3 regions of the Exiguobacterium sp. SL-10 genome follow, and region 3 is predicted to be linked to each of the others. Evidence: riboswitches for the same ligand, from Rfam matches in the RefSeq annotation. Region 3 holds a riboswitch; each other region holds the start of a gene.
The links. A riboswitch is a leader RNA that binds a small molecule or an ion and turns the genes downstream of it on or off. The one in region 3 is predicted to bind S-adenosylmethionine.

Region 1: linked by a shared signal. The riboswitch ahead of EVJ33_RS07375 (2,3-diketo-5-methylthiopentyl-1-phosphate enolase) and the one ahead of EVJ33_RS05255 (aminotransferase class I/II-fold pyridoxal phosphate-dependent enzyme) in region 3 are both predicted to bind S-adenosylmethionine.
Region 2: linked by a shared signal. The riboswitch ahead of EVJ33_RS13350 (methionine ABC transporter ATP-binding protein) and the one ahead of EVJ33_RS05255 (aminotransferase class I/II-fold pyridoxal phosphate-dependent enzyme) in region 3 are both predicted to bind S-adenosylmethionine.

What each region holds. Positions count from the first base shown of each region.
Region 1 covers NZ_SJUP01000005.1:56,830-60,088, reverse strand. Annotated here, with positions in the region: gene EVJ33_RS07385 (methylthioribulose 1-phosphate dehydratase) at 1-48, opposite strand, end outside; gene EVJ33_RS07380 (2-hydroxy-3-keto-5-methylthiopentenyl-1-phosphate phosphatase) at 45-695, opposite strand; gene EVJ33_RS07375 (2,3-diketo-5-methylthiopentyl-1-phosphate enolase) at 692-1,849, opposite strand; SAM riboswitch class I at 1,920-2,021, opposite strand; SAM riboswitch class I at 2,227-2,329, shown strand; gene mtnK (S-methyl-5-thioribose kinase) at 2,411-3,259, shown strand, end outside.
Region 2 covers NZ_SJUP01000014.1:48,771-52,029, reverse strand. Annotated here, with positions in the region: gene EVJ33_RS13355 (methionine ABC transporter permease) at 1-428, opposite strand, end outside; gene EVJ33_RS13350 (methionine ABC transporter ATP-binding protein) at 418-1,446, opposite strand; SAM riboswitch class I at 1,524-1,629, opposite strand; gene EVJ33_RS13345 (thioredoxin family protein) at 2,083-2,349, opposite strand; gene EVJ33_RS13340 (PTS sugar transporter subunit IIC) at 2,528-3,259, shown strand, end outside.
Region 3 covers NZ_SJUP01000003.1:125,317-128,575, forward strand. Annotated here, with positions in the region: gene EVJ33_RS05250 (iron-containing alcohol dehydrogenase family protein) at 1-149, opposite strand, end outside; gene EVJ33_RS05255 (aminotransferase class I/II-fold pyridoxal phosphate-dependent enzyme) at 146-1,321, opposite strand; SAM riboswitch class I at 1,399-1,499, opposite strand; gene EVJ33_RS05260 (AI-2E family transporter) at 1,674-2,774, shown strand; gene EVJ33_RS05265 (MDR family MFS transporter) at 3,040-3,259, shown strand, end outside.

The sequences.
Region 1 (3,259 bases), on a different contig from region 3:
TTCGTCTTTAATGTCGGCAAGTTCGAGCCAACGTGTCGTGATGCTCATACGGCCACCTCCTGCAGATGATGAGTGATGTCGTCAAACGTCTCGAACGGGGCGTAAGCGATCCCTTCTGCCTCACAGAGTGTGATGAGTTGGCCCCGGGCGTAGACAAAGTCGGCACGCTTCGCGACCTCGAAGTCGGTCACCGAGTCACCAATCACGATCAAGCGGTCAGCGGGATTGACGATGCGACGGGCAATCGTCGGTTTGCAGCAGCCGCAATCGTTCGTACAGTGCTCGTCGCAAGCGTGCGGCCAAGCGACGGTGACCGTCTCAGCGGAGAAGTCGGCAACGTTACAGTAAATGTGTTCTGGGTCGACGTGACCGTCTAAGATCGGATGGACGAAAAAGTCCATCCCGCCGCTGACGACGTCAAACTTCCAGCCGTGTGCTTCCACTTGTGCGAGTAAGTCCGGAAATCCTTGACGCACGGTGATACGATTCAACAAATAGTCGCGATACGTCTCGGCGTCCGTACTCGGGAGCAATGCGAACATTTGCCCGACCCCGGAGCGAATCGACATCCGCTGCTCAAGGACCGCATCTTTCAACTCGACCCAATCGGGCGGGGCGAACGCCTTCATTAAGGCAATGATATTGTCTTCCGCTGTGATCGTCCCGTCGAAGTCGCAGAGAATATGGACCGTCATCGTTGTGCCCATGCCTTCAACGCGGTATCGAGTTCGTCCGACTGTCCCTCAGTTTGACCGAGGACGTGGTCGATTGCTTGCCGGAAAGCGCGAGCCCCGGCGGCTGCACCGTCCGGGTGACCGTGAATGCCACCGCCGGCGTTGATGACGACATTCGTTCCGAAATCACGGATGATGTCTTTGACGAGTCCCGGATGAATCCCGGCTGACGGGACCGGTAAAATCGGTTTCGACCAATGCGGTTCGGCGCTCTTGTCACGAATCGCGAACGCCTCGTCACGCGGTGTCGCGAGCGAGCCGTACGGAGACGGGAAGAGCGTCAAATCGGCACCGGCGAGGCGAGGGAGTTTACCGAGCAAGAGCGAATGACGGATTGAACCGGTCAAGGCGCCGGCAAAGGCCGGATGCGCCAAAATCGGCACGCGGATGTCTGGGTCGTTCGCGAGTTCGCGCAATGTGTCGAGACCGTACGTATAGACGTTGAACAGGAGTGCTGTCGCACCCGCCTCGATGAGTCGACGCGCCTGGTCACGCAGACCGAACACCGGGCCGCTCAACGTGATGGCGTAGAGGACACGCTTCCCGGTCGTCTCGAAGTGGGCTTGAATGACGTCCGCTCCAATCCGGGCCCGTTCGAGCGACGGGGTGAGCGGGTTGTCGTATAAAATCTCGTCGTCTTTGACGATATCAATCCCACCGGCGAATTGAACGCGGAGTTGCTGCTCGAGAAACGCGAGATCTCGCCCGATGACGCCTTTGAAGATGCTCATGACGAGCGGACGATCATGGACACCGAGTAACTCGCGAATCCCGTCGACACCGAATTTAGCGCCCTTGAAATCGGGAGCGAGCGTCTCGGGCAACGTCAAGTCGATTAACCGAATCGAATCGTCGAGGGACAGTTTCCCGAACGTCGTCGTCAAGATGGATGAGAAGTCAGGGCTGACATTATGTAACGGATAGCGGATCGTGAAGCGGCTCGTTGTGTCTGTATGAGATGTCGAGACGACCTCACCACGGTACGCCTGTAACTGCTCTTGCTCTAAGTGAGGCAGCTCCGTCCATGTGCCGACGGTCAGCTCGAGGGCGATTTTGTCAGCGACGGCCGCAACCGCGTCCGTTCGTTTGATTTCATATGTAGCAGTGATACTCAAAAAAGTTCCTCCTTCCAGGCAAACAAAAAATGACCCCATGCCGAGGCAAGAGGTCATCATAAAAAATGAACTCTTATCTCTCAGCTTTCGCTGCAAGAATTAGCACCGTGCCATCTCTGGTCGGTTGCTGCGACATCATCGGGCTCGTCCCTCCGTCTGCTCTTGATAAGAATGTGATTTGAAGTTGTGAAATTTAATTGAATTTTTGCACAGAATCGCCATGTCGTCAATTCCTTTTTTTCCAAAAAAAATATTTTGGGAAGTTGTTTCCATATATGCACAAAAAAAGACGGAGTTTTGTCGGGAAAATGACGTTGACAATCGTGACGTCGAGTCCGTAATATTCATCACATAAGTTCACCGAATCGAATAAACCACTCTTATCGCGAGTTGGCAGAGGGAATTGGCCCGATGACGCCGCAGCAACCGACCACTAGGCACGGTGCTACATCCACCAGACGAATGTCTGACAGATGAGAGGAACAACCAATTTGGCTGTGCCTCTTTCTCGCGGAGAAAGGGGCTTTTTTTGTGGGCAACGTACAGGAAGGGGAAAACATCATGTCATATCAACCATTTACAGAACAGACCGTCGTCGAGCATGTGAAAACGTTGGGGTTAATCGAAGACGGAGGCATCACGCATTGCGAAGAGATCGGGGACGGCAATTTGAACCTCGTGTTCCGCATCCGACAAGGCGAAACGAGTCTCGTCGTCAAACAGGCGCTCCCGTATGCGAAAGTCGTCGGTGAAAGTTGGCCGCTCACACTTGAACGGGCGTGGATTGAGCAGTTGGCGTTGCGCGAATTCGCCAACGTCGTCCCTCGTTTCGTGCCAATCGTGCTTGGTAGTGACCGCACGCTCGCCTACACGATTTTAGAGGATCTGTCAGATTTTGATATCGTTCGGACAGGCTATTTGGAAGGGAAAACGTATCCTGAACTGGCCCGCCATGTTGGTGAATTTTTAGGCGAGACGCTGTTCGCGACGTCGGATTACGCGGCCGGACCGATCGCGAAGAAGCGGATTGAACGTGACTATTATAACCCGGAACTGTGTGACATCACCGAGAAACTCATCTTCACCGATCCGTTCAAAGACGCGGAGTCGAATAATATCGAAGCGGCACTACGAGACGACGTCGAGCGACTTTGGGAAGACCAGGCGCTCAAAGTCGAGGTGACGAAACTGAAAGTCGGCTTTGTCACAAAACATGAGGCACTCCTGCATGGAGACTTACATACGGGTAGCATCTTTGCGACCCAACAAGAGACGAAGATTATCGATCCGGAGTTCGCGTTTTACGGACCGTTCGGTTTCGATATCGGGCAAATCGTCGCTCATTTGACGCTATCGACATTCCATGACCCACTTAAGCGCTTCGAGCGTTTCACGGACGTCTTGACGGTG
Region 2 (3,259 bases), on a different contig from region 3:
GCTTCAGGGAACAATACTTTATAGACAATCTGCCATTTCGTCGCACCCATCGATTCGGCCGCCTCGATGACGCCGCGGTCGACTTCGCGAAGCGCGAGCTCGACCATCCGCGCATAGAACGGAGCCGCACCGATGATCAGTGCCGGCAGTGCTGCCGTCGAGCCGAGCATCGTCCCAACGACGAGTAACGTGAACGGGATGAGCAAGATAATCAAAATGATGAACGGGATTGACCGGAACACGTTGACGATTGCGCTGATGATTGTGTAAATCGGCCGGTTTTTCATCATGAGTGGCTCGTTCGTGACATATAGGAGCATCCCGAGGGCAAGACCGATGACGAATGTCGCGGCTCCGGCGACGAGCGTCATATAGAGCGTCTCCCACGTCTGTTCCAACATAACTTGCCAATCTACATTAGGAAACATCGCTTTCTACCTCCACTTCCACTGCCTGTGACCGGATTGAGGCGATGGCCCGCTCGACTTCAGCCGGCTCTCCGATCAATTGGATGAATAATGTCCCGAGGGCACCGACTTGTGACTGCGTCACGTTCCCGCCGATGATGTTGAAGCCGATATCATGCTGCTTCAACACTTCCGACAAAATCGGTTGTTCGGCCGTCTCGTTCAAGAATTTAAGCTTGACGATTTGACCGCTCGGATAACGGGCTTTCAAATGCTCGAACGTGAGCGACATGTCCTCGACCGCACCAATTTGTTTGACGAACTCTTTTGTGATCGGCTGCTCCGGATGTTGGAACACGTCGGCGACTTGTCCGGTCTCGACGACCTTCCCGGCCTCCATGACGGCGACACGGTGACAAATCTTTTGAATGACATGCATCTCATGGGTGATGAGGACGATTGTCAAACCGAGCTTCTTATTGATACTGACGAGCAGTTCGAGAATCGAATCGGTCGTCTTCGGGTCGAGGGCGCTCGTCGCTTCATCGCAGAGGAGCACTTCTGGATTCGTAGCGAGCGCGCGGGCGATCCCGACTCGCTGCTTTTGGCCACCCGATAGTTGTGACGGATAGCTGTCTTCTCGTCCGGCGAGGCCGACGAGTTCGACGAGTTCTTGGACGCGGCGTTTGCGCTCGCTCGCCGGTACCCCGATGAGCTCGAGCGGGAAGCTGATGTTCTCAGCGACCGTGCGCGACCATAATAAGTTGAAGTGTTGGAACACCATCGAGACGTTTTTACGTACCCCGCGTAGTTCCTTCGGCGTGAGCTTCGTCAGCTCGCTGCCGGCGACCACGATTTCACCGCTTGACGGTGCCTCGAGTCGGTTGAGCAACCGGATAAGCGTCGACTTTCCCGCTCCCGAATATCCGATTATTCCAAAAATTTCGCCGCTTTCAATCGTAAGCGACACATCATCGACCGCCTGGACCCGACCGTTTTTCGTATCGAACCATTTGGCCACATTGCGTAGTTGAATCAATCCATTTCCCTCCTGACAACAAAAAAAGTACGCACGTTTGAGCAAACGTGCGTACTTTATCGTACGGACAACGATTGCTCTCATCTTCCAAGGTTTACACCTTGCTGGAATTAGCACCATTTCGGATTGCTCCGCGGTTGCTGGGCGTCATAGGGCCAGTCCCTCAGCCTCTCTTGATAAGAGTGGTTGCGTATTTGATTAGCCTTATCATAGCGACATATTATTTTCATGTCAAACTATTTTATGCAAAAAAATAAAAAAAGGTGCCATCCGAGGATGACACAGAACGTAGCACCTTGAGACACGGGAAGGACAACCCATAGATGAACCTCTTTTGCCCGATCAGAGCATTCATCCTTATATGGGGGATTTTACCCAATCATCACTCGGTCTTCGAACGGACCATGCAATTACGCGACCGGTGCCTCGACGCTTGATTTTTTTGGGGGACAATCGAAGGGACGGTCCACCTGAAATCGCGTAAGCTCATGCAGCGGTTGTTCGAAAACGTCTTGCTGACGGGAAAATCTCGTCCTATGTTGTGTTCAAGTAAGATGTTGTAATGAATATATCATTCGTGAACTTTCTGTGTCAACTGATTATTTAAAATTTTCAGATTATTCTCATCATCCTATCTCATTTAACGAAAGATAGGACGTGCTGAACGTTTTGAAACGCATACAACCGATCCCGAACCTGGCCATTCTCCAGCTTTAATAGCGCCGGGACGCTCATGACCTGATACGCCTCAAGCTCGTTCGGGATAAAGTTGGCGTCACGCTTTTCAATCCGGATTTCTGGGTCGACCGCCTCGACGACCGAGAGCATTCGCTCCGCCACGGCGCATGTACCGCACATCGGAGCGTATATATATAAGAATCCGTCTGTCATCATTGTTCTCACCTCTTCTTTTAGTATATGAATGCGGACCGCTCTGTTCAAAAGTTGTGCTCAAATGGAAAATTCTGAACATTTCAACATTTCTTGTTGACGCTCGCCAGAAAGAAGCATAGTATGGTCATTAACTTTATTGCTTTTGTACATAACAGCATACCAGTAGAAAAGGACAGGTGAATCCCCAATGACGGAAGAGAAGCTTACCGGAAAACAGTTTTTGATGAACGTATTGAACGGCCTCAGTCTAGCCATTCTCATCGCCCTTATCCCGAGCGCTTTGCTCGGTGAATTAACGAAAGCCATCTTGCCGTATGTTCCGTCCTTGCAGTTCATCTTGGACGCGACGACGATTGCGATGCGCCTCTTACCAGTCATCATCGGTGTCGCCGTCGCCATGCAGTTCGGACGCTCGGCACTCGAGGCCGGGACGATCGGCATCGCCACCCAGGTCGGCAGTGGCGCCATTCGCATCGAGGAAGGCGCATTCCTCATGGCCGGGATCGGTGACGTCATCACGGCCGGCGTGACGGCCGCTCTCGCGACGTTCCTTGTCATGCAGCTGTCGCCACGTTTGAAGACGTACACGGTACTCGTCTTGCCGATGACGGTCATCGTCGTCGCCGGAGGGATCGGGGCGTTCCTGCTCACTTACATCTCACAAATCACGATGTACGTCGGGACGATCATCATGACGATGACGGAACTGCAGCCGATCGTGATGGGCATGTTGATCGCGATGGCGTTCTCGCTCATCATCGTCTCGCCAATCTCGACGGTCGGCATCGCCACGGCCATCAGCCTGTCTGGTGTCGCCGCCGGGGCGGCCAACCTCGGCGTTGTCGCAGCGGGCTTCGGTCTCGCCATCGCCGGCTGGCAGATGAACGCGACGGGAACATCCATCGCCCACTTCCTCGGC
Region 3 (3,259 bases):
TAGTCCGCAATCGCCGGATGGATGTCCCGAACAACGTCATATCCGTTCTGACCGTGCAGGACATGGGCCCGACGACCGTCAATCAAGTCGTCGAGACGGTCGAGCGCGTCATCGGAGTGGTCATACTCGAGCACTGCTTGACGAATCATGCCCGTACCTCCTCATAAGCGGCGAACAATCGTTCAATCCGTTCGACAGCCTCGTCAATCTTTGGTTCTGGTGAGACGAGACCGAAACGGACATAACCGTTCCCTTCCGAGCCGAAGAAATAGCCCGGCGTGACGGCGACTCCCGCTTCATATAACAGCTTCCGCGAGAATGATTTGGCATCGCCCTCAGGCACTTTCGCCCAGACGAAGAATGAGCCTTCCGGCGGTTCGACGGCCCAACCGGCCCGATTCAATCCGTCGACGAGGCGATCACGACGGGCCTCGTACAGTCGTGCCAAATCGTCGCGAATGGTGCGCGGCGCCTCGAGCGCGGCGACGGCGGCCGCTTGGATCGCTGAGAAGACGCTGACGTGGACGTGGTCCTGATACGTATTGATTGCTTCGATGATGTCAGCGTTCCCGACGGCAAAGGCGACGCGCCAACCGGACATGTTGAACGCCTTCGACATCGTGTACACTTCAATGCCGACGTCTTTCGCCCCTTCTGCTTGCAGGAAGCTCGGCGGGACATGTCCATCGAATCCGATGCTGCCGTATGCGAAATCGTGGACGACCATCAAGTCCCGCTCCTGGGCGAACCGAACGGTGTCGTCAAAGAATGCTGGTGTGGCGACGGCCCCCGTCGGATTGCTCGGATAGTTCAAGTACATGAGTCTCGCCCCTTCCGTATCGAGCGTCTCATAGTCGGGGAGGAAACCGTTCTCCTCGCGTAAGATGAGATCACGGACGACGGCACCGGCGAGTCGTGCCCCGGAGATGTAGTCGGGATAGCCCGGGTTCGGCAGCAAGATCCCGTCCCCTGGCTCGAGCACGCATTGCGGAAGTGTGATGAGTCCGGATTTGGAGCCGATCAGGATTGCGACTTCTGTCTCCGGATCGAGCTCGACCCCGTACTCGTTCAAATAGAACGTAGCCACCGCTTGCTTCAGACGGGCCTGTCCTCGGAACGGACCGTATTGATGGGTCGAAGCGTCGAGGAGCGCCGTCTGGAGTGCATCACAAATCGGCTCCGGCGTCGGTAGGTCGGGCGTTCCTTGACCGAGTCGGATGATATCGCGACCTGCCTGTTCGAGCTCGGCGACTTCAGCGGCGAGTCCGACGAAATGTTGGGGCGGTAACGTCTTAAGTAAGTTTGAGCGTCTGTCAGTCATGAATAGTCCTCCTATGCAAAAAACACCCCTTTCCGCGGAAAGAGGTGTCGAGATACGGACGTATTCAAACAACCACCTTCCCATCTCTCAAGGTCACCTTGCTGGAATTAGCACAGTATTGAATCAATCTGTTGCTGAAGCTTCGTCGGGCCAGTCCCTCCGCTTCTCTTGATAGAAAGTGTTTTATATGCAATTTGTCTTTTTGTAATATGTCACTTAGTTAACCAAACGTTACCAATCTTGTCAATCCTTTTTCGAAAATGTGTGCCCCCTATTGAATCCCGGTAAAAAAACGGTCATAGTAAAAAGTGAACACTATTCTACAAAATTTAAAGCATGAGGGGATGGACCATTGGAACTAAATCGTCAATTGATTTGGAAGTTGAGCGTCATCGGCCTGATTTTACTTGTCCTCTGGAAGGTCATCAGTGAGCCGGATACGATTTCTCGTGTGCTGCACTACGCGTTCCAGTTGCTGACACCGATCATTATGGGAATCGCCATCGCACTGCTCCTGAATACCGTCCTGTCCTATATAGAAGAACGGTTTCACTTAAAACGTTATCAAGGCTTGCTGATCGTCTATGTCACGTTCATCGGAATTCTCGTCATCTCTGCGGTGACGTTGTTCCCGCGCATCTATTCGAGCGTCGCCTCGCTCATCGAGGAGCTCCCATTCTACATCCGTCAGATCGATGGGTTTCTCGCCCAGCTGAACACGTACTTGAAAGAGTACAACGCAACGATCGCCCAGGCCATCGACTTCAGTCGCTTCGAGGAGCGCTATTCCGGTTGGGTCGAGACCGCCGTCTTGTCATCGGTCAGTTACGTGTCGAGCTTCACGATGACGCTCATCAATTTCTTGATCGGAATCGTCATTTCAATCTATCTATTGAAAGACAAAGAGGTCTTTGCCCGTATGTTCAAGCGTCTGTTGTACGCGATGTTCCCTGTCGCATCAGCCAAGACGACGATCGATATCTTTCAAGAGATGGACTACATCTTCAAGCGCTATATCATCGGAAAGTCGCTCGATTGCCTCATCATCGGGGTGATGGCCGTCGTCGGTCTGTTGGTGATCGGTGCGCCTTATGCGCTTCTCCTAGGCGTCATCATCGGAGTATTGAACTTCATCCCGTATGTCGGTCCGCTGCTCGGGATGATCCCGGCGTTCATTATCACCTATTTCTATGACCCGTTCACGGCGCTCATCGTCCTCCTGTTCATCTTCTTGCTGCAACAGTTCGATGGCCTCTGGCTCGGTCCGAAGATACTCGGCGACAGTGTCGGCATCACCCCGTTTTGGGTCATCACGTCGATCATCATCGGGGGTAGCCTGTTCGGCCTCGTCGGCATGTTCATCAGCGTGCCGGTAACGGCGATGATTCAAGTCGTATTGTCTCGCTTGATCGATTATCGGCTCAGTCGTAAGAATTTAAATGAATTATTATGACACATTGATGATTTAGGTTGACACATTTCACAGAAATATCATAATCTTGAAGAGAAGACAGTCCAATGTAGAAAGGAGAGGTACCGATGTCAGTCATTCAACGCTCGCACGTAAAAGTCCATATTGACCGGCAGGCGCCTCTCCGTGATTTGAATCCGTGACGTTCGCCTGCCTTCCGAGGCATGTCTAAGATCGTAGGGACGCGTATGCCTTTGTGCATGTTGCGTCCCTTTTTTCATTCCAAAAATTAAAGCAGGTGAACCTAATGATTCAATCACTTAAACGACTCGACCGCAATATTTGGATCCGTTTCCTCGGGGAGACGATCACCGGCGTTATGATGTTCATGATCGCGCCGTTCCTCGTCCTCTATTACAGCGACAAGCTCGACAGTTACATCCAGGTCGGGGTCATCATGGCGACCGGACCGATCATGGCACTTATCGGCTCGGTCGTCGGCGGACGACTCGCCGATCTATATGGCC